DNA from 2 places in the Faecalibacterium sp. IP-3-29 genome. Region 1 is predicted to be linked to the other one. Evidence: predicted binding sites of a transcription regulator. Region 1 holds the regulator's gene; the other holds the start of a gene.
The links. The regulator Rex, encoded in region 1, represses fermentation and respiration genes when NADH is low (regulators of the CRP and FNR family bind a similar motif). The targets are predictions, from matches to a motif close to ATTGTTAANNNNTTAACAAT.
Positions count from the first base shown of each region.

Region 2: coaD (pantetheine-phosphate adenylyltransferase) is a predicted target of Rex. The motif match lies at 2,475-2,494, and genes of this name have one in related genera.

Region 1 is NZ_CP094471.1:2,418,535-2,430,060, forward strand. Features, by position in the region: gene uvrC (excinuclease ABC subunit UvrC) at 1-371, opposite strand, end outside; gene MTP40_RS11555 (HPr family phosphocarrier protein) at 439-702, opposite strand; gene trmD (tRNA (guanosine(37)-N1)-methyltransferase TrmD) at 963-2,195, opposite strand; gene rimM (ribosome maturation factor RimM) at 2,199-2,735, opposite strand; gene MTP40_RS11570 (KH domain-containing protein) at 2,948-3,181, opposite strand; gene rpsP (30S ribosomal protein S16) at 3,198-3,440, opposite strand; gene ffh (signal recognition particle protein) at 3,527-4,882, opposite strand; gene MTP40_RS11585 (sigma factor-like helix-turn-helix DNA-binding protein) at 4,914-5,297, opposite strand; gene MTP40_RS11590 (pyridoxal-phosphate dependent enzyme) at 5,594-6,505, shown strand; gene MTP40_RS11595 (MATE family efflux transporter) at 6,523-7,851, shown strand; gene MTP40_RS11600 (ClpP family protease) at 7,883-8,569, opposite strand; gene MTP40_RS11605 (redox-sensing transcriptional repressor Rex) at 8,823-9,464, shown strand; gene MTP40_RS11610 (thymidine kinase) at 9,552-10,160, shown strand; gene MTP40_RS11615 (ABC transporter substrate-binding protein) at 10,705-11,526, shown strand, end outside.
Region 2 is NZ_CP094471.1:1,352,430-1,363,955, forward strand. Features, by position in the region: gene MTP40_RS06435 (AI-2E family transporter) at 1-824, opposite strand, end outside; gene MTP40_RS06440 (butyryl-CoA:acetate CoA-transferase) at 876-2,222, opposite strand; gene coaD (pantetheine-phosphate adenylyltransferase) at 2,597-3,100, shown strand; gene MTP40_RS06450 (acetyl-CoA C-acetyltransferase) at 3,189-4,403, shown strand; gene MTP40_RS06455 (enoyl-CoA hydratase-related protein) at 4,520-5,305, shown strand; gene MTP40_RS06460 (3-hydroxyacyl-CoA dehydrogenase family protein) at 5,345-6,217, shown strand; gene MTP40_RS06465 (acyl-CoA dehydrogenase) at 6,337-7,506, shown strand; gene acrB (acryloyl-CoA reductase electron transfer subunit gamma) at 7,524-8,318, shown strand; gene acrA (acryloyl-CoA reductase electron transfer subunit beta) at 8,340-9,434, shown strand; gene MTP40_RS06480 (DUF3794 and LysM peptidoglycan-binding domain-containing protein) at 9,592-11,118, shown strand; gene MTP40_RS06485 (uracil-xanthine permease family protein) at 11,280-11,526, shown strand, end outside.

The sequences.
Region 1 (11,526 bases):
TCATCCTCCTTTTGCAGCACGAAGGAAAGGCGGGGCCAGGCTTCCCGGGTCACCTTGATATAGCTGTAGCCTTTGTCATCCTTCAGCAGGATATTGTATTTGGGGGTGTGCGCCTTGATCTGGCTGGCTTCCAGCACCAGCGCCTCGAACTCGCTCTGGCAGACGATGACATCAAACGCATAGGCGTGGGCGATCATCTGGCTGACCTTGTTGTCGTGGGGCACCCCCTCGCGGAAATACTGGCTCACCCGGATGCGCAAACGCTTGGCTTTTCCGATATAGATGATGGTATCGCTTTTGTCACGGATGATATACACACCGGGCAAAAGCGGCAGCATACAGGCTTTCTGATACAGTTCTGCTTTGGTCATGGCAGCTCCTTGGTAAAACAAAAAGCGGCAGGAAACATCCCGCCGCCTCAAAAATCAAAGGCTCGAATTACTCTGCAAAGCCAGACTCGACCAGCTTGATCAGGCCATCAACAGCAGCCTGCTCGTCTGCGCCGTCAGCGATGATGCGGATGGTGGTGCCGCCCACGATGCCCAGAGACAGAACGCCCAGCAGGCTCTTAGCGTTCACGCGGCGCTCTTCCTTCTCGACCCAGATGGAAGACTTGAACTCGTTAGCCTTCTGGATAAAGAAGGTAGCCGGACGAGCGTGCAGACCAACCTGATTTTCAACGGTAACTTCTTTGACGTACATAGTAAAACGCTCCTATCTATTATCGTTCTCGGGAATTCGATTTGTTTCTTGCCTGTTGCGTTGTACCTATTTTAGCGCAAGCCGAAACCAATGTACAGCCCCAGAACGCATTTTTGGCGGTTTTCCCAATGATGAGGGGGGTCTTTTTCACCTTTTATACAAAGATAACAAAATTATTCCCCCAGTGTTGGCCGGGTAATACAAAAGTTTTCAACTTTTTTTCGACCTTCGACAGTTTCCCGGCCCGTTCGACCCTGTTTTCAGCCCTGATAGCGCATTTCCAGCACCTGACTGGGGCGCACCACCAGCGGGTCTTTGGCCGGGTCGAATTTCTCCTTTGCGCCCACTACCTGCCAGCCCATGCGGCGGTAAAGAGCCAGTGCCCGGGTGTTGGTGTTCAGCACCGTAAGCACCGGGTGCTCATGCTCCGGCAGCTTCTTCCGGGCGAAATCCAACATCTTCTGGCCGATGCCCCTGCCCCGGGCGCTCTCCGTCACAAAAAGGTGCTCCACCTGCCCGGTCTTATGGTGTACGCTGACCGTGGCATCCGGCACATCCTTGGTATAGTGGAGGTAGCAGACCCAGCCTTCCTGCTTTTCCTGCTGCAGCTGCGGCAGGAACATCTCCGGGGTCAGGGCATCCAGCGCTTCCTGCACCCAGCCCCCGGCACAAATGCTCCGGCGGCCCTCCGCAAACAGCTTTGCGGCAGCCTCCATCTGCTCGGCGGTCTTGACCAGCCGGGCATTCTCGCCCCGCTTCCACTTGGGGATCTCGGTCAGAGGATGGGTCTCACACCACTGCTCGTAGAGCTCCGGGCGGCGCAGACGGGTGCGCTCCCGGCTCTGCTGCCCCCGCCAGGCATCGATCTTCTGGTGGTTGCCCTCCAGCAGAACGGGCGGCACAGCACGGCCCTCCCAGACCTCGGGCCGGGTGTACTGGGGGTACTCCAGCAGGCCGTCCCAGTAGCTCTCCTCCTCGTAGCCCTTCTGCTCGGCCAGAACGCTGGGCTTCAGGCGGAGGACGCTGTCTGCCACCACCAGGCTGGCCAGCTCGCCGCCGGTGAGGATATAATCGCCGATGGAGATCTCCTCGTCCGCAAAGGCATCGATCACGCGCTCATCAATGCCCTCATAGTGGCCGCAGACCAGGGTCAGGTTGTCGTACTGGGCCAGCCGCCGGGCGTGCTCCTCGGTATAGCGCTGCCCACCTGCCGTCAGGAATACTATATGCGGCGCAGGCCGTCCCTGTTCCTGCACTTCCTTCTGGACTGCCCGCAGGCAGTCGGCAATGGGCTGGGCATAGAGCACCATGCCGCAGCCGCCGCCATAGGGATAGTCGTCGGTCTGCTTCTGTTTATTCAGGGTGTAGTCCCGGATCTGGTGGCAGTGGGTCTCAATATATCCCTTTTTGGCAGCGCGGCCGATGATGCTGGAATCCAGCACCTGCTGGCACATCTCCGGGAAAAGGGTCACGATGTCCACACGCATCCCCATGGCTCACTCCTCCTCCCGCTCACTGTCAAAATCGTCATCCAGCAGGCCCGGGATGGGGGTGACAAGGAGATAGCCCTCCGGCGGGTTGCGCTCTTTCAAAAAGGCATCCACCCCGGGGAACATATATTCCTTGCCGCTGGGGGCCTTGACGGTGTAGATATCCTGTGCGCCGGGGTGATCCACGCTGGTCACCACGCCGTACACCTTGCCGGTATCGGCATCCCGCACTTCGCACCCGATGAGGTCGGCCACATACCACTTGCCCGCAGGCAGGGTGGCATCATCACGGTCAAAGTAGAACACCTGCCCCCGCAGGGCACGGGCGGCATCCATATCGCTGACCCCTTCCAGCTGGAGCAGGGCCATCTGCCCCTGGGGGCGGATGGAGGTGATCTTGTAGCACCTGCCGCCCTGGGGGGTGGTGTACAGGCGGCCCACCTTTTTCAGAAAGGCCACGCCGTCACACCACAGCTCCAGCTTCATCTCGCCGCGCACACCGTGGGTGGTCACCACCTTGCCGGCTTCCAAGTATTTCTGCATTGCTTTTACTCCTTTAGCATCCTCACCCTCTCCGTCATTGCTACGCAATGCCACCTCTCCCGAGGGGAGAGGCCTTGGCAGTCACCACAAAGTTTCTGGTTTTGCCAAGGGCTCCCCCTTTGGGGGAGCTGGACGCGAAGCGGCCTGAGAGGGTGAGCTGCCTAATAATACAAAAAGGCCCCTTGCCTTGCGGCAAAGGGCCCGTAGGGTGCTCAGTCGATCTCAACAAGGACCTTTTCATCGACCCGCACAGCAGCCGCGCGCATCACCACACGAATGGCTTTTGCGATCCGGCCCTGCTTGCCGATGACACGGCCCATATCTCCCTCTGCCACGCTCAGGTGGTAGACGATGGTGCCGTCCTCGCGGGGCTCGTCCACCGTGACCTTGACGGCTTCCTTGTCCTCCACGAGACCGCGGGCAACTGCCAGCAACAGCTCCTGCATGAGTCAGCCCTCCTACTTACAGAATGTTGGACTTCTTCAGCAGAACGCGGACGGTATCGGTGGGCTGTGCGCCGTTGGCGATCCAAGCCTTGGCCTTCTCAGCGTCGATCTTCACCTCAGAGGGCTCCTGGTTGGGATCGTAGGTGCCGATCTCCTCGATGAAACGGCCGTCGCGGGGGAAGCGGCTGTCAGCAACAACAACACGATAGAAGGGAGCCTTCTTAGCGCCAACGCGGCGCAGACGAATCTTAACTGCCATGGTAAATATCCTCCAAAAATGTTTGTGCCCCGTTTCGGGGTTTGATTAAATCTATCTGTACAACCCCTGCGGGGTGTATACCATTGTTATTTGAAGCCGCGGAAGGCATTGGGGTTGCCCATCATGCCGCCCAGGCGGCGGGCAAAGCCCTTGGGGCTCTTCTTGAACTGCTTCATCATCTTCTGCATCATCTCAAACTGCTTGAGCAGCTTGTTGACATCCTCCACCCGGGTGCCGCTGCCCGCTGCAATGCGGCGCTTGCGCTTGGGGTTGATGATGGAGGGCTTTTCACGCTCTTCCTTGGTCATGGAATAGATCATGGCCTCGATGCGGTCAAAGGCTTTCTCGTCGATCTGGCTGGCATCAATGCCGGACATGCCGGGCATCATGCTCAGCATGGCACCTGCACCGCCCATCTTGCGGATCTGCGCAAACTGGGCCAGCATGTCGTTCATATCGAACTTGTTTTCCATCATCCGCCGGGCGGTCTCTTCTGCGGCCTTTTCATCGGCGGCATCCTGCGCCTTCTCAATGAGGCTCAGCACATCGCCCATGCCCAGGATGCGGCTGGCCATGCGGGAGGGATGGAACACTTCCAGATCGTCCAGCTTTTCGCCAGTGCCCTGGAACTTGATGGGCTTGCCGGTAACGCTCAGCACCGAAAGTGCCGCGCCGCCGCGGGTATCGCCATCGGTCTTGGTCAGGATGATGCCGTCGATGCCCACCGTCTCGTTGAAGGTCTTGGCAACATTCACAGCGTCCTGGCCTGCCATGGCATCCACCACCAGCAGCGTCTCGTCCACGGGGACAGCTTCCTTGATCTGCACGAGCTCCTGCATCAGGACCTCGTCGATCTGCAGACGGCCGGCGGTATCCAGGATCACGATGTCGTTGCCGTAATCCCTGGCGTGGGCCAATGCCTTGCGGGCGATCTCCGGGGGCTTGGCACCCGGCAACGTGAACACCGGCGCACCTGCCTGCTTGCCCACCACCTGCAGCTGGTCAATGGCGGCGGGGCGGTAGATATCGCAGGCCACCAGCATGGGGCGGCGGCCCTGCTTGATGAAGTATTTGGCAAGCTTGGCTGCGTGGGTCGTTTTACCGTTGCCCTGCAGGCCGCAGAGCATGATGATGGTCTGACCCTTGTTCTTGACGATCAGGCGGGGGGCTTCCTCGCCGCCCATCAGGGCAACGAGCTCCTCGTTGACGATCTTGACCACCTGCTGGGCGGGGGTCAGGCTCTCCATGACCTCCTGACCCATGGCACGCTCGGAGACCTTGGCACAGAAATCCTTGGCAACCTTGTAGTTGACATCGGCTTCCAGCAGGGCCATCCGCACCTCGCGCATGGCGGCTTTGATGTCGGCCTCGGTCAGCTTGCCGTGGCCGCGCAGCTTTTTGAACACACCGGCAAGGCGGTCGGTCAAAGATTCAAATGCCATGTTCGGTGCTCCTCTCAAAATAGTAATGGTGTCAGCTCTCGTTGACTTCGTCGATGGAGCGGATCAGCCCCAGCATCTTGTTCAGCGTTGCTGCATACTCAGTGGTGGTGAGCCTGGCATAGGGGCCGGTGCACTCGAACCGCGCGTCAATGACCAGCTGTTCCAGCTCCTCCAGCTTTTCCTGCACCCGGCGGTAGCGGCCTGCAAAGCCAACCTTGGCTTCCAGCTCTTTCAGGGTGGTCTCGCCATGCTTGATGGCATCCCGTGCGCCCTGACGGGTGATCCCGAAGTTTTCCCCGATCTCACTGAGGGAGAGGTCGTCGTTGTAATACTGGTTCAGCATCTCGCGCTGCTTGGGCGTGAGCACCTCGCCATAAAAATCGAGCAGATAGCCCATTTCAAAGTCTTTTGCCATGATGCGTTCTGCCCTGACCTCCATTTGTTGTAAAGTTTATTTGCTTTACATACGGAGTATAGCAGACATTCTTTTCCTTGTCAAGGCTTTTTTCCATCACTCTGCTGATTTTTCGGCAGATTTTTCTCCATTTTGTCCAATTGCGGCTTGACGCTGGGCACAGGATGCGCTACCTTATAGGTATGAAACCTCTCAGTCTAGGCCTGATGGCTTTGCCAGCTCCCCTAACAGGGGAGCCCTTGGCATGGCAGACAGTTCTGTGCTGACTGCTCAGGTTTGCGTAAGGGAGGAATTTCGTGGCAATCTATCCAAACATCTACCAGACCCTGGTCCCCTGTCCGATCGTGGAGCTGCGGGGCTATCTTGCCGCCTGCGGGCTCAAAGGGCGGCTGTATGCTTACCTTGATTATAATGGGCCCACCGGCACGTCCCGCGATTCGGTGGCCGAGGGGATGCTGGCCCTTGCGGCGGAAAAGCACAAGCTGCTCCCTGGCCAGCCCATCATTGAAGCGGCCTCCGGCTCCTTTGCCATGGCGCTGGCCCTTGCCGGGCGGACGGCGGGCCACCCCGTGGTGCTGACCATGCCGGAGGATGCCCCGGCCCTGCGGCAGGAATACCTGCTCCGGCTGGGGGCACAGATCCTGCATTCCCCCGCCCAGCGGGGCCTTGCGGGGGCCCGGGCGCTGGCAGAGACCACCGCCGCCGAAAAGGGCTGGTACTATATGAACTGGCTTGCCAACGACGATAACCCCGAATACCATCGCCGGGTGACCGGCCCCGCCATCGTGCAGGCCATCTCCCGGGAGGGCCGCAGTCTCGTGGACACCATCACCGTCGGCGTGGGCAGTGCGGGCACCATCACCGGCGTAGGCGAGACCATCAAGGCCTGGACCAACGATGTCCGCATCGTAGCCGTGGAACCCTTTGAGAATCAGGCTCTGGGCGGCGGCTTCACCGGCGGGCACGGCATCCCGGATATCGGCTACGGCATCGTGCCGGGCAATTACAACGCCTATGTTGTGGATAATGTAGCCGCCGTTACCAGCACCGATGCCAACCGCGCTGCACAGCGGGTCCTTGCCACCGATGCCATTCCCGCCTCCCCTGCCGCCGGTGCAGCCCTCCACGCCGCTGCACAGCTGATTGCCACCGGCACCAGCCGCTCGGCGCTGGCCATCTTCAGCGGACGGCAGGCATTTAATCTATAAAGAAAAGAGAGTTCCAAATGACCAAGGATATGACGACCGGCCCGATCACACCGCTGCTGGTCAATTTCACCATTCCCCTTGTGCTGGGCAACCTGTTCCAGCTGACCTATAACGCCGTGGACAGCATCATTGTCGGCAAATTCGTGGGCGAGGATGCCCTTGCCGCCGTGGGCACCTCCAACCCGCTGATGACGCTGGCGATCCTGTTCATCAACGGTGTCTGCCTGGGTGCAGGCATCCTTGTCAGCCTGGCGTTCGGCGCAGGCGACACCGAGCTGGTGGAGCGTCAGGTCTCCACCACCGCCATTGCAGGCTCCGTCTTTTCCCTGGTGTTCTCGCTGACCTGTGTGATTTTGGCAAATCCGCTGCTCCGTCTGCTGCAGGTGCCGGAAGAGATCCTTCCCATCGCTGTGAACTACCTGCGCATCGTGTTCGGCGGGCTGCTGTTCACCTTCTTCTATAATTTCCTCGCCGCCACCATGCGCGCGCTGGGCGACAGCAAAAGCGCGCTGTACTTTCTGATGATCAGTTCGGTGCTGAACATCGGCGGTGACCTGTTCTTTGTTGAGGTGCTGGACTGGGGCTCCGAGGGCTGTGCCCTTTCCACCGTGCTGAGCGAAGCGCTCTGCTGCGTGTTCTGCCTGATCTATATCCGCTGGAAGGTCCCTGTGTTGCAGCTGGGCAGGCGCTGGTTCATTTTTGACTCCTCGCTGCTGAAAAAGACCATCAGCTACGGCTGGACCAGCGCCATGCAGCAGGCCACCGTTCAGCTGGGCAAGATCGCCATTCAGGCCATCGTGAACACCATGGGTGTCAGCGCCATGGCAGCCTTTGCCGCCGCAGGCCGCATCGATGACTTTGCCTATGTGCCCCAGCAGAACATCGGCCATGCCACCACCACCCTGATGGCCCAGAACCGCGGTGCAAGTAAAAAAGAGCGTGTCCGCGCCAGCTTCTTCTGCGGCCTGAAGTTGGAGTTCCTCTACGCCATTTTTATCACCGCTGTCTGCTTCTTCTTTGCCGAGCCCATCATCCGGCTCTTCGTCACCGATGCCGCCGTGGTGCATCTGGGAGTGCGCTTTTTGAAGCTGGTCTCCCTGTTCTATCTGATGCCCTCGCTGACCAACGGCATCCAGGGCGGCTTCCGCGGCCTGGGCGACCTTAAGATCACCCTGAACAGCAGCACGCTCAACATGGCAGGCCGTGTGGCGGCCGCTGCCGTCTTTGTGCTGCTGATGAAAATGGATATCGAGGCCCTGCCGTACAGCTATGTTGTGGGCTGGATCCTCATGCTGGTCTATGAAGTCCCCATGATGGTGAAGTATCTGCGGAAGGGCGAACTGTAAGCCCGACACCGCCCCGGGCAGGTCTTTTCTCTCACTCAGTCCGCTCGATCTCCCGGTACAGCCATTCCAGTGCATCAGAGATTCCGCCCAGCTGGTCGATGAGCTTCTCCTTCACGGCCTTTTTGCCGTCCAGCATGGTGCCCACGTCCATTACCAGCTCACCGGTGCGGAGCATCAGCTCCGAGTAGCGCGCTGCCGTAATGCCGCTGTGGCCTGCCACAAAGCCGGTGATGCGCTCCTGCATCTGCTCGAACCACCGCATGGTCTGGGGCACGCCCAAAATCATGCCGGAGTGGCGGACCGGGTGCACCGTCATGGTCGCCGTGGGCACGATAAAGCTGCGCCGGGCGCTGACTGCCAGCGGGATGCCGATGGAGTGGCCCCCGCCCAGCACGACCGTGGCACTGGGCTTTGAGATGCTGGCAATGAGTTCTGCCAGCGCCAGCCCGGCCTCCACGTCCCCGCCCACGGTATTGATGAGCACCAGCAGGCCCTCCACAGCAGGGTCCTCCTGCACTGCCACCAGCTGCGGGATCACATGCTCATACTTGGTGGTCTTCTGACCCTGCGGGGCCTCCACATGGCCCTCGATCTGGCCGATCACGGTCAGGCAGTGGATGGCATGGGGGCCGCGGGTGCGCCACACCGTGCCCAGATCCTCCAGCTGTTCCTTTTCCAGCCGCTGCTGTTCGGTGGTTTCCTTTTCATCTTCCGGCATGTTGGCTCCTCCTCAGGGTGTTTTTTTCAGTGTTCCCGGGGATCGAAGCAATATGCGGCGGTTAAGATTTCTTTACTTTGAAAAAAATTGGCCCAGAGGATTTGACATTCTGTCTCATTGCAGTATACTTTATACTAAGAATAAGATTGACAAGTATATATCATTATTGTTCAGAAACTGTCTTAATCGCCGGTGCACCTTGCAAGGCGCAAAGAGACCGGCATTCCCTTTGGATGAAAGGAGAACCATTTCCATGAACAATCCCGGCAAAGCTTCCCTTCCGGTGATCAAGCGCCTGCCCAAGTACTACCGCTACCTGCGGACGCTGAAGAACGACGGCATCACCAGCATCTCCTCCCGCGAGCTGGCCGCCCAGATGGGCACCACAGCCTCTCAGGTGCGGCAGGATTTCAACTGCATCGGCGACGTGAACGGCCGCCAGGGCATCGGCTACTCGGTGGAGAACCTGCTTTCCATCCTGGAGCATCTGCTGTTCGGCAACGGTGACCTGCTGCCCACCATCCTCATCGGCTGCGGCCGGTTGGGCAAGGCAGTCAGCCGCTTCATCACCACCGACACCAACGGCTACAAGCTGATCGCAGCCTTTGACAATTCCCCCAGCGAGGTGGGCAAAGAGATCAACGGCATCCAGATCTTACACGTTGACGAGCTGGAGGCCTTCTGCGCAGAGCATAAGCCTGAGGTGGCTGTGTTCTGTGTGCCCCGCAGCGGTGCGGAGGAGCTCAGCGGCCGGCTGGTCGAACTGGGCATCAAAGGCTTCTGGAACTTCTCCCACTACGACCTGTCGGTGCCCTACCCCGAAGTGGTGGTGGAGAACGTCCACCTGGGCGACAGCCTGATGAGCTTGGGTTACCGCCTGCGCAATCAGGACTGATCTATTCTTATAGCATATCACAGAAAACAGGCAGCCCTCTCCCCCCGAACGAGCAGAGAGGGTTGCCTTTTTATGAGGAGAGCAACTATGGCGAAGCTATACTTCCGATACGGTGCCATGAACAGCGGCAAAAGCACCGCGCTGATGCAGGTGGCCCACAACTACGAAGAGCAGGGAATGCGGGTGCTGATCCTGAAGCCCCAGGTGGACACCAAGGGCGGCGGCGAGCTGGTCAGCCGCCTGGGCGTGCGCCGCAGGGCTGACCTGCTCATCCCGCCCGAGGTGGATGTGTTCGAAGCCGTACGCGCCGCCTCAGCCGGGGAGCAGCCGCTGGCCTGCGTCCTCTGCGACGAGAGCCAGTTCTTTACCCCGGCACAGGCCGAGCAGCTGTTCATGGTCACGGTAGACCTGAACATCCCGGTCATCTGCTACGGTCTGCGGTCAGACTTCTCCCTCAAGGGCTTCCCAGGCTCCACCCGTCTGCTGGAGCTGGCCCACACCATTGAGGAGATGAAGACCATCTGTACCTGCGGGCGCAAGGCCACCTGCAACTGCCGCAGGGTCAATGGGGAGTTCGTCTTTGAGGGCGAGCAGGTCGCCATCGATCTGGAAAACGATGTGCAGTACGTCAGCATGTGCCCCCAGTGCTATTTCAAGGCACGGCGGGCGTTTTACGCCAAACGGAACGCACAGTAAGTGTCGATCTCCGGCAGTCACAGGAGCCACCCTTCCTGCATGAGAGCCCGGAGCTCCCAGGAGTTTTTTACAATTTTCAGAGCGCTGCCCAGCCGGGCGGCGCTCTTTTTTGCCTGCCGCCTTCCAAAGTGATATATCAGTTGTATCCAACGGCGAACGTTTTTTGCGCAATTGATATATCAGTTCACAAAACAGCGATATCGTCACTTTTTTCACATGTTGTATACAACAATATACCGTCAATTTCGCAATAAGTTACAAAAACATTGCAATTTTAGAGGTTCCGCCACACTTTCTCGGCCCGTTTCTATGCAATCTATCCAACTATGCAGATTGCATAGTTTTTCGCCCCAAGTTTATTCATTTCGGCAATGCCGTCAAATCGTCGCAAATCACAAGAGCAATATTTGTTCGTTTTTTGTCCGTATCACTTCAATTTACATCTTTCTTTTTCCCATTCCTTTTGTTATCATATTTGTATACAACGAGCCTTGTGCAGTAAGGCCCGCTCGATGTTTTTTGATTTATTAGGAGGAGAACAACAATGAGCAAGGCAATTTCCCGTCGTGATTTCCTGAAGGTCACCGGTGCTGTCGGTGCAGCTGGTCTGCTGGCTGCCTGCGGCGGCAATGGCGGCGCTGCTTCCAGCACCGCTTCTTCTGCAGCCGAGGCTGCTTCCGTGGCTGGCCTGAGCAGCGATCCCGTTACCCTGACCATGAGCTGGTGGGGCGGCGAGTCCCGCCACAACGCTTACCAGGAGGCCCTGAAGGCTTTCTCTGCTGAGCACACCACCATCACCGTCAACCCCACCTTCGCTGCATGGTCCGGCTGGGAGGACACCATGTCCACCAAGTTTGCAGGCGGCGTGGCTGAGGATGTCTGCCAGATCAACTGGAACTGGCTGTACAACTACTCCGGCAACGGCCAGACCTTCCTGGATCTGAACAGCGTCACCGATTACCTGGATATGTCCCAGTGGGACGACGCAAAGCTGGGTGCCTGCAACGTTGCAAATGCACAGCAGTGCGTGCCCATCTCCATGACCGGCCGTATCTTCTACTGGAACATGACCACCTTTAACAAGGCCGGCATCACCGAAGTTCCCTCCACCGAGGACGATCTGTTTGCAGCCGGCAAGGCTTTCCAGGAGAAGCTGGGCGATGATTACTATCCCCTGCACCTGGGCGCATACGACCGTATGATCCTGATGGTGTTCTACCTCGAGTCCAAGTACGGCAAGGACTGGGCAGATCCCACCACCTCTACCCTGAACTACACCGCTGATGAGATCGCCGAGGGCATCGACTTCATCAAGAGCCTGGTCGACGGCCACGTCATCATGCCGCTGCCCACCTACTACGGTGCA
Region 2 (11,526 bases), 1.1 Mb from region 1:
ACCAGCAGGGCGCTGGGGAACTTGAAGATCAGGCAGGCGATATAGCACAGCACGCCGATGATGGCAGAATCCAGGATCTTGCCGTTGATGAAGCCGCCGAACATCCGGTCAGCGTAACGGACTTCCTCCATGATGAGGTCGGCCCAGCGGGGCTTGACCAAACTATAAAGGATGAGCTTGCCCTGCTGCCCGAACTTCTTCCGGCTGGCCAGCAGATACACCGAAACGATGAGGCCGATGACGAAATTCTTGATCCAGGTCACCACGTTCACCACGCCCACAGCGGCACCGCTGAGGATGTTCTGCATGGAGGGGAGCAGGGTGTTTTTGATCCAGGCATCCAGGTTGGCATCCAGGCTGTCGTAAGAGTTCTCGATGAAGTCCAGCAGCTTTTTGTTGTTGGCAATGAACTCCTGCTTGGAGATCCACTCCACAAAGTCGCCGATGTTGTCCCGCGCCGTGAAGTACAGGGCGGTCACGCTGTTGATGAGCTGCGGCACGATCATCATGATCAGAGCGTAGATCAGCAGCAGGCCGAACAGGATGGTCAGAGCAACGGCCAGCATGTTGGCAAAGCGGTGCATCCTTTCCGGGAACAGCTTGTGGAGAAATGCTTCAATCCAGTTGCACACCGGCTTGAGCAGATAGGCAATGACACTGCCGTAGATAAAGGGCATCAGGATGCCGGTCAGGGTTGAAACGGCATTGCCGAAGCCCTGAAAGCGGTAGATCAGGAAAAAGAAGAGGATGCTCAGGCTGATCGCGCCAAAGCCTGCGAACATTCCGTAGAGATAGGGTTTGATATGCGGTTTTTTGTCCATCATGTCATGGAAACTCCATTCCTGCCGCAGACAGCAGGATTCCCTGCGGCAATGTCAGCGCTTGTTGCTCCTGCGCCAGATGTGCAGCTTTTCGGCTTCGGCGATCAGCTCGTCCCGGAAATCGGGGTGTGCCACACTGATCAGTGCTTCTGCCTTTTCCCAGCTGGTCAGACCCTTCAGGTTCACACAGCCGTACTCGGTGCACAGGTAGTGCACGTTTGCGCGGGTGTCGGTGACGATGCTGCCGTTTTCCAGGGTAGGACGGATGCGGCTCTCCAGCTTGCCGGTCTTTTTATTCATAAAGGTAGAGGACAGGCAGATGAAGCTCTTGCCGCCATTGGAAAGGTATGCGCCCAGAACAAAGTCCAGCTGACCGCCTGCACCGGAAATGTGCTTGATGCCTGCACTCTCCGCGTTCACCTGACCGAACAGGTCAATATCCACCGCATTGTTGATGGAGATGAAGTTGTCGATGGCGGAGATGCTGCGGATGTCGTTGGTGTACTCCACGGGAGCGGCCATGCACTCCGGGTTGTCGTTCAGGTAATCGTACATCTTCTGGGTGCCTGCACCAAAGGCGTAGACCTGACGGCCCCTGTCCAGATTCTTGTGGCGGCCGGTAATCTTGCCTGCCTTTGCAATATCCACAAAGGCATCCACATACATCTCGGTGTGCACGCCCAGATCCTTCAGGTCGCTCTGCGCGATCAGGTTGCCGATGGCGTTGGGCATACCGCCGATGCCCAGCTGCAGGCAGGCACCGTCGGGGATCTGCGGGACGATGAGGTTTGCTACCTTCAGATCGACCTCGGTGGCGGCACCGGCAGCGGCCATCTGGCCGATGGGCGGGTTGCTGCCCTCCACAACACCGGCAACCTGGGAGATGTGCACCCAGTTCTCGGTGCCGCCCAGGCATTTGGGCATGTTCCGGTTGACCTCAACGATGATCTTCTTGGCCTTATCGCAGACGGCACCCAGGTGGGAAGCACAGGGGCCAAAGTTGAAATAGCCATGCTCGTCCATGGGGGTCACCTGGAACACCGCCACATCCACGGGGTCAGAGCTGTCGCGATAATAGCGGGGCAGTTCAGAGTAGCGGATGGGGGAGTAGAAAGAGAAGCCCTGGGCGATGGCCTTGCGCTCAATGCCGCCCATGTGCCAGCTGTTCCAGGTCATGTGGGCAGCAGGATCCTCGATCTGGAAGATGGCGGGCACCCACATCAGGATGCCGCCGCGGAAGTTGACATCCTCCAGCTCGGGCAGACGCTTTGCAATGGCAGCGTCCACTGCAACGGGGGTGTTCACGGCCCAGCCGTAATCCACCCAGTCGCCGCTTTTGACCAACGCGGCAGCCTGGTCAGCTGTCATTTTCTTCTGCGCATACAATTCCGTAAAATCCATTATAAACCATCCTCTCTTACAATAACATAAAGGAATTGTAAATTCCAACTTAGTTATATCATTAACAAACGGGAGAATCAATACTTTCCTAGCAAAAAACAGGGCTGGATGCAATATAACTAAAAATCTTAGCTTTTTGTAGAGATTCTTTGGTGCACAAAAAATAAATTTTACACAAAAAATACTTGATAAAATTTTGACGATGTGCTTTACTTATAGCGTAGCAGGATGCAGCGTGGCACTGCGGGTAAGATTGTTTAAAAATTAACGATACACCGTAGCAGAAGAAAAGAACATCTTGCACAGCAAACTGGAAAGTGCTATCATGTCAGAACCAATGCGCTTTTCAAAGGCGCGCAAGGAGGACAAAACCGATGGCAACTGCAGTTTACCCCGGGTCGTTCGATCCGGTCACACGAGGTCATCTCGATATTATCAAGCGCGCGGCAAAGATCAACGATCATCTGATCGTGGCCGTGCTCATCAACAGTGCAAAGCACCCATTGTTCACCGTGGAGGAGCGGGTGGCCCTGCTGCAGGAATGCTGCAAGGGGATCCCCAATGTCACGGTGGAGAGCTTCGACGGCCTGACCGTGGAGTTCGCCAAGAAGCGCCACGCTTCGGTCATGGTGCGGGGCCTGCGGGCGGTAACGGATTTTGAAAACGAGATCCAGCTGGCGCAGACCAATCACGCGCTGATGCCCGGCATTGAGACCATGTTCCTTGCAACCAGCATCAAGTGGAGCTATCTTTCCTCTACCATTGTAAAGGAAGCCGCTCGCTACGGCAGCAGCATCTCCAAGTTCGTTACTCCGAATGTGGAAGCTGCCGTGGAGCAGAAGATGGCCGAGCTGCGCAGCAGGGGAGAGAACGTCTGACCCCCATTCCTTATGCAAGAAACGCTTCGGCGTTTTGATAAAACAGTCTTTCTTAAATCACAACATACACAATCAGGAGGCTATTCACATGAAAAAGATCGTTATCGCATCTGCATGCCGTACCGCCATTGGTAAGTTCGGTGGCACCCTTGCCAACGTCCCCGCTGCTGAGCTGGGCTCCATCGTCATCAAGGAGGCTCTGAACCGCGCAAACGTCAAGCCTGAGCAGGTCGATCATGTTTACATGGGCTGTGTGATCCAGGCTGGTCTGGGCCAGAACGTTGCCCGTCAGGCTTCCCTGAAGGCTGGCCTGCCCATCGAGACCCCCGCTGTCACCGTCAACGTGGTCTGCGGTTCCGGTCTGAACTGCGTGAACATGGCTGCTCAGATGATCGAGGCAGGCGATGCTGATATCGTGGTCGCAGGCGGCATGGAGAACATGGACATGGCTCCCTTTGCAATGATGAAGGGCCGTTACGGCTACCGCATGGGCGCTCCCATGGGCAAGAGCGAGCTGGTCGATACCATGGTCAACGATGCTCTGTGGGATGCCACCGGCTTCAACAAGCACATGGGCATGACCGCTGAGAATGTCTGCACCAACGAGACCTTCCAGAAGAAGTACGGCTACAGCCCCATCAACCGCGAGATGCTGGATGAGTTCTCTTACAACAGCCAGGTCAAGGCTGACAAGGCCATCAAGGACGGCGCTTTCAAGGATGAGATCGTTCCTGTTGTCATCAAGGGTAAGAAGGGCGACACCGTGTTCGATACCGATGAAGGCCCCCGTCTGACCCCGGTCGAGAAGCTGGCAACCCTGAAGCCCGCTTTCACCAAGGACGGCATCGTGACCGCAGGCAACTCTTCCGCCATCAACGATGGCGCTGCTGCTCTGGTCATTATGAGCGAGGAAAAGGCCAAGGAGCTGGGCGTTGAGCCTCTGGCAACCTGGGTCGCTGGCGCTCTGGCCGGTGTTGAGCCCGAGGTCATGGGTCTGGGCCCCATCGCAGCAACCAAGAAGGTCATGGCAAAGACTGGCCTGACTGTTGCTGATATGGACCTGATCGAGGCCAACGAGGCATTTGCTGCACAGTCTGTGGCTGTCAGCCAGGCTTTGAACTTCGATATGAGCAAGGTGAACGTCAACGGCGGTGCAATCGCTCTGGGTCACCCGGTCGGCGCTTCCGGCGCTCGTATCCTGGTCACCCTGCTGTACGCTATGAAGCACCGTGGTGCTCACAAGGGTCTGGCTACCCTGTGCATCGGCGGCGGCATGGGCTGCGCTACCATCGTTGAGATGTAAGCTCCCCCTTTGGAATTGAATTGAATGACAGCCCGCGCCCCGGCTCAGACCGGAGACTCTGCCGGGGCGCGGGAGCTGTTTTGAAACACTGAGAATCTGAATTGGAGGTTTTCACAATGGCTTTTGTAAAAACCGAGGTGCAGGGCGCTGTCGAGATCATCACCATCGACCGTCCCAAGGCACTGAATGCCCTGAACCCTGAGGTTCTGGCAGACCTGAAGGCAGCTTTTGAGGCTGTCGATCAGGAGACCATCCGCTGCATCGTCCTGACCGGCGAAGGCGACAAGAGCTTCGTTGCAGGCGCTGATATCGGCTCCATGAGCACCATGACCAAGGCAGAGGGCGAGGCCTTCGGCAAGCTGGGCAATGACGTGTTCCTGATGATCGAGAGCTTCCCCATCCCCGTCATTGCAGCCGTCAACGGCTTTGCACTGGGCGGCGGCAATGAGCTGGCCATGAGCTGCGACATCCGCATCTGCTCTGACAACGCCGTGTTTGGTCAGCCCGAAGTTGGTCTGGGCATCACCCCGGGCTTCGGCGGCACCCAGCGTCTGGCACGTTTGGTCGGCATGGGCATGGCAAAGCAGCTGGTCTACTCTGCCCTGAACATCAAGGCGGACGAGGCCTACCGCATTGGTCTGGTCAACGCCGTGTATCCGCAGGCTGAACTGATGGAGAACGTGCTGAAGCTGGCTGGCAAGATCGCCAAGAACGCTCCCATTGCAGTGCGCAACTGCAAGAAGGCCATCAACGGTGGCATCAGCCTGCCCATTGAGAAGGCTGTGGAAGTTGAGGAGAAGCTGTTCGGTGCTTGCTTCGAGACCCACGATCAGCAGGAAGGCATGGCCTGCTTCCTGAGCCGTGAGAAACCGAAGCCCAAGGCAGTGTTCACCAACAACTAATCCGTTACATAATTTTTGATATTAAAGGAGAGATTTCCTATGAAGATCGGTGTTATCGGCGCTGGCACTATGGGCCAGGGCATCGCAAAGGCATTTGCACAGGTTGAGGGCAACACCGTTGCTCTGTGCGACATCAAGCAGGAGTGGGCTGAGAACGGCCTGGCAAAGATCAAGAAGGGCTACGAGAAGCTGGTTGCTAAGGGCAAGATCCCCCAGGAAAAGGCTGACGCGATCGTTGCAGCCATCACTCCGGGCCTGAAGGAAAATCTGTGCGCAGACTGCGACCTGGTCGTTGAGGCTGCTTTTGAGGATATGAAGGTCAAGCAGACCACTTTCGGCGAGCTGGATAAGATCTGCAAGCCCGAGTGCATCTTCGCTTCCAACACCTCCTCTCTGTCCATCACCGAGATCGGCAAGGGCCTGAGCCGTCCTCTGGTCGGTATGCACTTCTTCAACCCCGCTGACCGCATGAAGCTGATCGAGGTCATCGCTGGCTGTAACACCCCCGCCGAGACCGTTGAGAAGATCAAGGAGATCTCCGTGGCCATCGGCAAGAACCCTGTTCAGGTCAACGAGGCTGCAGGCTTTGTGGTCAACCGCATCCTGATCCCCATGATCAATGAGGCTGCCTTCATCAAGATGGAGGGCGTTTCTGATATCGCAGGCATCGACACCGCTATGAAGCTGGGTGCCAACCACCCCATGGGACCCCTGGAGCTGGGCGACTTCATCGGCCTGGATATCTGCCTGGCCATCATGGATGTCCTGTACCATGAGACCGGCGACAGCAAGTATCGCGCCTGCCCGCTGATCCGCAAGATGGTTCGCGGCGGCAACCTGGGCTGCAAGACCGGCAAGGGCTTCTACGTTTACAACGCAGACCGCACCAAGACCCCTGTTGACCAGCTGTAATTTCTGATAAACATTTCTCCCGGCCGTGGGGAAAGCGGTCGGGAGGAATTTGTTTGCAACCGGGAAGGGGAGAACCCCGACCCCGGGAGATAAAAAACACCCGTTAGGAGGATATAGCGATGGATTTTACTCTGTCCAAGCAGCAGCAGATGGTGCAGAAGATGTACCGTGAGTTTGCTGAAAACGAAGTCAAGCCCCTGGCTAAGAAGGTTGATGCAGAAGAGTACTTCCCCAAAGAGACCGTCGAGAAGATGGGCAAGCTGGGCATGATGGGCATTTACTTCCCCACCTCTGTCGGCGGTGCAGGCGGCGATGTGCTGTCCTACGTCATGGCAGTGGAGGAGCTGAGCAAGGTCTGTGGCACCACCGGTGTCATCGTCTCCGCTCACACCAGCCTGTGCGCTGCTCCTATTTATGAGAACGGCACCCCCGAGCAGAAGGCAAAGTATCTGCCCAAGCTCTGCAGCGGTGAGTGGCTGGGCGCTTTCGGCCTGACCGAGCCGGGCGCTGGTACCGATGCACAGGGTCAGCAGACCATTGCCAAGGAAGAGGATGACTGCTGGGTTCTGAATGGCTCCAAGATCTTCATCACCAACGCCGGTTTCGCTGATGTCTTTATCGTCATCGCTGTCACCGACCGCGTTCTGGATAAGAAGGGCCGCCCCACCAAGCTGTGCTCTGCCTTCATCGTTGAGCGCACCGATCCGGGCTTCTCCGTCGGCAAGGCTGAGGATAAGATGGGCATCCGTGGTTCTTCCACCTGCGAGCTGATCTTCGAGGATTGCCGTATCCCGAAGGATCGTATGCTGGGCGTGCGCGGCAAGGGCTTCCAGCTGGCCATGGCTACCCTGGACGGCGGCCGTATCGGCATCGCTTCTCAGGCTCTGGGCATTGCCGAGGGCGCTCTGGAGGAGACCGTTGCCTACGTCAAGGAGCGCAAGCAGTTTGGCCGCAGCATCTCCGCATTCCAGAACACCCAGTTTGAGCTGGCTGAGATGAAGGCCCGCGTTGAGGCTGCCAAGTATCTGGTCTACGCTGCCGCTCTGAAGAAGCAGCAGGCCATGGACGGCGCAAAGGTCCGTTACAGCGTGGAGGCTGCTCAGGCTAAGCTGATCGCAGCCCGCACCGCAAGCGATGTGACCCGCCGCTGCCTGCAGCTGTTCGGCGGTTACGGCTACACCCGTGACTACCCCATCGAGCGCATGATGCGTGATGCCAAGATCACTGAGATCTACGAGGGCACCAGCGAAGTGCAGATGATGGTCATTTCCGGCGCTCTGCTGAAGTAAGGGAGGTAAGATTTACAATGAAAGCAATTGTTTGTGTAAAGCAGGTTCCTGATACCTCCGGCAAAGTCGCCGTCAAGGCAGACGGTACTCTGGATCGTGCCTCTATGGCCACCATCACCAACCCCGATGACCTGAACGCTCTGGAGGCTGCTCTGAAGCTCAAGGACGCTACCGGCTGCGAAGTCGTTGTCATCACCATGGGTCCTCCTCCGGCCGAGGGAATGCTGCGTGAGCTGCTGGCCCGCGGCGCGGACAAGGCTGTTCTGGTCTCCGGCCGTGAGTTCGGCGGTTCCGATACCTTTGCAACCAGCCAGATCCTGGCTGCTGCTGTCAATAAGATCGGCGTTGGCCCTGAGGACGTTGTGTTCTGCGGCCGTCAGGCAATTGATGGCGACACCGCACAGGTCGGCCCCCAGATCGCTGAAAAGCTGCATCTGCCTCAGGTCACCTATGTGGCTGACATCCAGAAGGATGGCAACACCCTGACCGTGAAGCGTATGCTGGAAGACGGCTACATGATGGTCAAGGTGCAGACTCCCTGCCTGCTGACCTGCATCAAGGAGCTGAACCAGCCCCGTTACATGAGCGTCAATGGCATCTTCACCTGCTACGACAAGCCCATGGAAGTGTTCGATTACAACGCTCTGAAGGATGATCCGCTGATCGAGGTCGACACCATCGGTCTGAAGGGTTCTCCGACGAACGTCTTTAAGTCCTTCACTCCTCCGCAGAAGGGCGCAGGCACCATGCTGACTGGCGACGACACCGCCGCACAGCTGGCAGGTATCCTGGCCAAGAAGCACCTGATCTGATGAAAGGAGCATAGGATTACAATGGCTGATTTTAACGAGTACAAGGGCGTTTGGGTCTTTTGCGAGCAGCGCCAGGGCAAACTGATGCCCACCGATTTCGAGCTGGTCAGCGAGGCCCGCAAGCTGGCTGATGAGCTGAACTGCGAAGTCACCGGCCTGCTGCTGGGCGATAACGTGGACGGCATTGCCAAGGAGCTGGGCGGCTATGGCGCTGATAAGGTCATGGTCTGCGACAGCCCCCTGCTGAAGGATTACACCACGGACGCATACGCCAAGGTCGTCTGCGACATGGTCAACGAGTACAAGCCCGAGGTCCTGCTGATCGGTGCCACCAACATTGGCCGCGATCTGGGCCCCCGCTGCGCAGCCCGCCTGCACACCGGCCTGACCGCTGATGCTACCCACCTGGATATCGACACTGCAAAGTACATCGACTTCCTGAAGGAGAGCTCCACCATCGATCTGTCCAAGCAGAAGTTCGATATGGAAGACCGCAACCTGAAGATGACCCGTCCCGCATTCGGCGGCCATCTGATGGCTACCATCATCTGCCCCCGCTTCCGTCCCCAGATGTCCACCGTGCGTCCCGGCGTTATGAAGAAGGCTCCCTTCGATCAGGCTAAGGCAGATGCCTGCCAGATCGTGAAGCCTGCTTTCGAGCTGTCCGCTGCCGACATCAAGACCGAGGTCCTGAGCGTCGAGAAGGCTGCTGAGAAGCTGGTCGATCTGATCGGTGCCGATGTCATCGTCTCCGTTGGCCGCGGCATCAGCAAGGATGTCAACAAGGGCATCGAGCTGGCTGAGCAGCTGGCTGCTGCACTGGGCGGCGGCGTTGTGGGTGCTTCCCGTGCCGTTACCGATGCAGGTTGGATGACCGCTGACCATCAGGTCGGTCAGACCGGTAAGACGGTCCACCCCAAGATTTATGTTGCTCTGGGCATTTCCGGTGCCATCCAGCACACCGCTGGTATGCAGGATTCCGAGTGCATCATCGCCGTCAACAAGAACGAGAGCGCACCTATCTTCGGTGTTGCTGACTACGGCATCGTGGGCGATCTGTTCAAGGTCGTTCCCGAGCTGATCAAGCAGATCGAGGCTGCCAAGGCTGCTGAATAAGCATCTGATTTTCCCCGAACCCTGATTGTGATAAGGCCGCCGCGCAGTGGAAACGCTGTGCGGCGGCTTTTTGCGTCTCCGGAAAAGCGCTCCGTTCTATCCCACCTGTTCCCGGAATAAAATGACACCAAGAGCGGACAGGAAAGGAGCGCGTACCATGGAGTTGAAGATCTTTCGGGATGCCCTGCCGGCGGCGGGGACAAACTGTACCCTTAAGGCAGAGCTGCCGCTGGAAACAGAGATCCTGATCTCTGATTATCTGCCACCGGTGTTTAAGCTGGTCAAGTGCTTTGTCAGGCCGGTGGTGCTGCAAAAGCGGCTGCAGCCCGGCAAGCTGCAATTGGAGGGATATCTGCGCTGTGTGGTCTATTATCAGGGGGAGGATGGGGCGGGTCTGTGCCAGACCGAGCAGAAGCTCCCCTTTACCAAGCTGCTTGACCTGCCGGAGTTCGTCTTCACGGCATGGGCCGTGCAGGTGGAAGGCCAGACCGAATATCTGAACTGTCGCACCGTCAACCCGCGCCGCATCGAGGTGCGGGGGGCGTATGGGCTGGTGGTATCGGTGCATACGCAGGTCAAAACGGATGTCATCACGGCTCTGTCGGATGGCGGTGTGGAGCAGAAATTGCTCACCCTTTCCGGGGTGCGGCGTGCCGCTGTGCTGGAAAAGCTGGTCACGGTCGAAGGCGAGATCCGCTTTCCCACGCCGCCCGCCGCCGTTTTGGACCTCAGCGGCAATGCCTCTGTCGGAGACCTCAAGCTCCTGAACGGGAAAGCCGTTGCCAAGGGCGTGCTGGTCGTTTCCTGCGCCTGGCGTGCCGAGGGCGACCCGGTACTGCAGAGCCAGAGCGTGAACCTGAACTTCAATCAGGTGCTGGATGTGGACGGCCTGAGCGAGGACTGCCGCTGCCTCTGCGTGGCCGAGCCGGTGGGCTTTACGCTCACGGAGGGAGAAGGGGAGGAACCCAGCCGCCTGACCGCCACCCTGATGCTGCGCCTGCGGGCATGGAGGCCCTATCAGCTGCAGTGCGTGGCGGATGCCTTCTCCACGAAATTTGAGACAGAACAGACCCCGCAGACGGTACAGACGGAATCGCTGGCCTGCACCCTGGATGAGACCGTGACCCTGACCGGCTCCGGCCCTCTGCCGGACGCTGGGGCTAAAATTCTGGCCTGCTTTGCCTCCTTTGGCCCGGCCTTGCTGGCATACAGGGAAAATAACTGGGAGCTAACCAGCCGGGTAACTGTGACTGCCTTTGGGGAGAACAGCCTTTCGGAGCTGGAAAGCTATGAAAAGGTGTTGGAGCTTGCCCTGCCGCTGGAGCGGGAGCTGCCCTCGGATGCGGAGCTGATCCCGGAGTGCTGGCTCCGTGCCGAGGACCTGCGCTGTGTCTGCGCAAACGGCACACTGGAGGTCAGCCTTTCCGTCAAGGCAGAAGGAGCCATCCTACAGCGGAGCGGAAACACCTGTGTGGGCTCCATCGCGCTGGGAGAGCCGTTGATCCCGGCAGACCCGGAGATCAGCCTGCGCATCTATTATGCACAGGCGGGGGAGGAGCTGTTTGCCATCGCCAGGCGGTTCCATGTCTCCCCGGCCCAGATGCTTGCCGCCAACGACCTTGCAGAGGGCACCACGGCCATTGATGCGCCTCGGAGGCTTCTGGTGCCGGGAGCAGGGGGCTGATCCATCCGATTTTGTACTTCATAGAAGGACAATTCAAAGCTAAAGTATGACTTATGAACTAAAAATGAACAAAAAACATCCCGGACCTCTCCCAATTTGAGAAAGGCTCTGCTATAATAATTTTTGTCGTGTAAAAAAGCCTTTTAGATAAAGGAGAAGTTATGATCAAAAATATCGAGTTGGAGAAGGGCGCATACCAGTTTGATGCCAAGATGCCCCTTCGCCAGGCCATCCCGCTGGGCCTGCAGCATGTATTTGCCATGTTCGTGGGCAACCTGACCCCGCTTCTTATCATCACCAGTGCCTGCGGCCTTGCAGGCGGTGAGTTTGCTGACCTGCAGGTCAGCCTGCTGCAGAACGCCATGTTCGTGGCCGGTGTGGTCACGCTGGTGCAGCTGTTCTCCATCG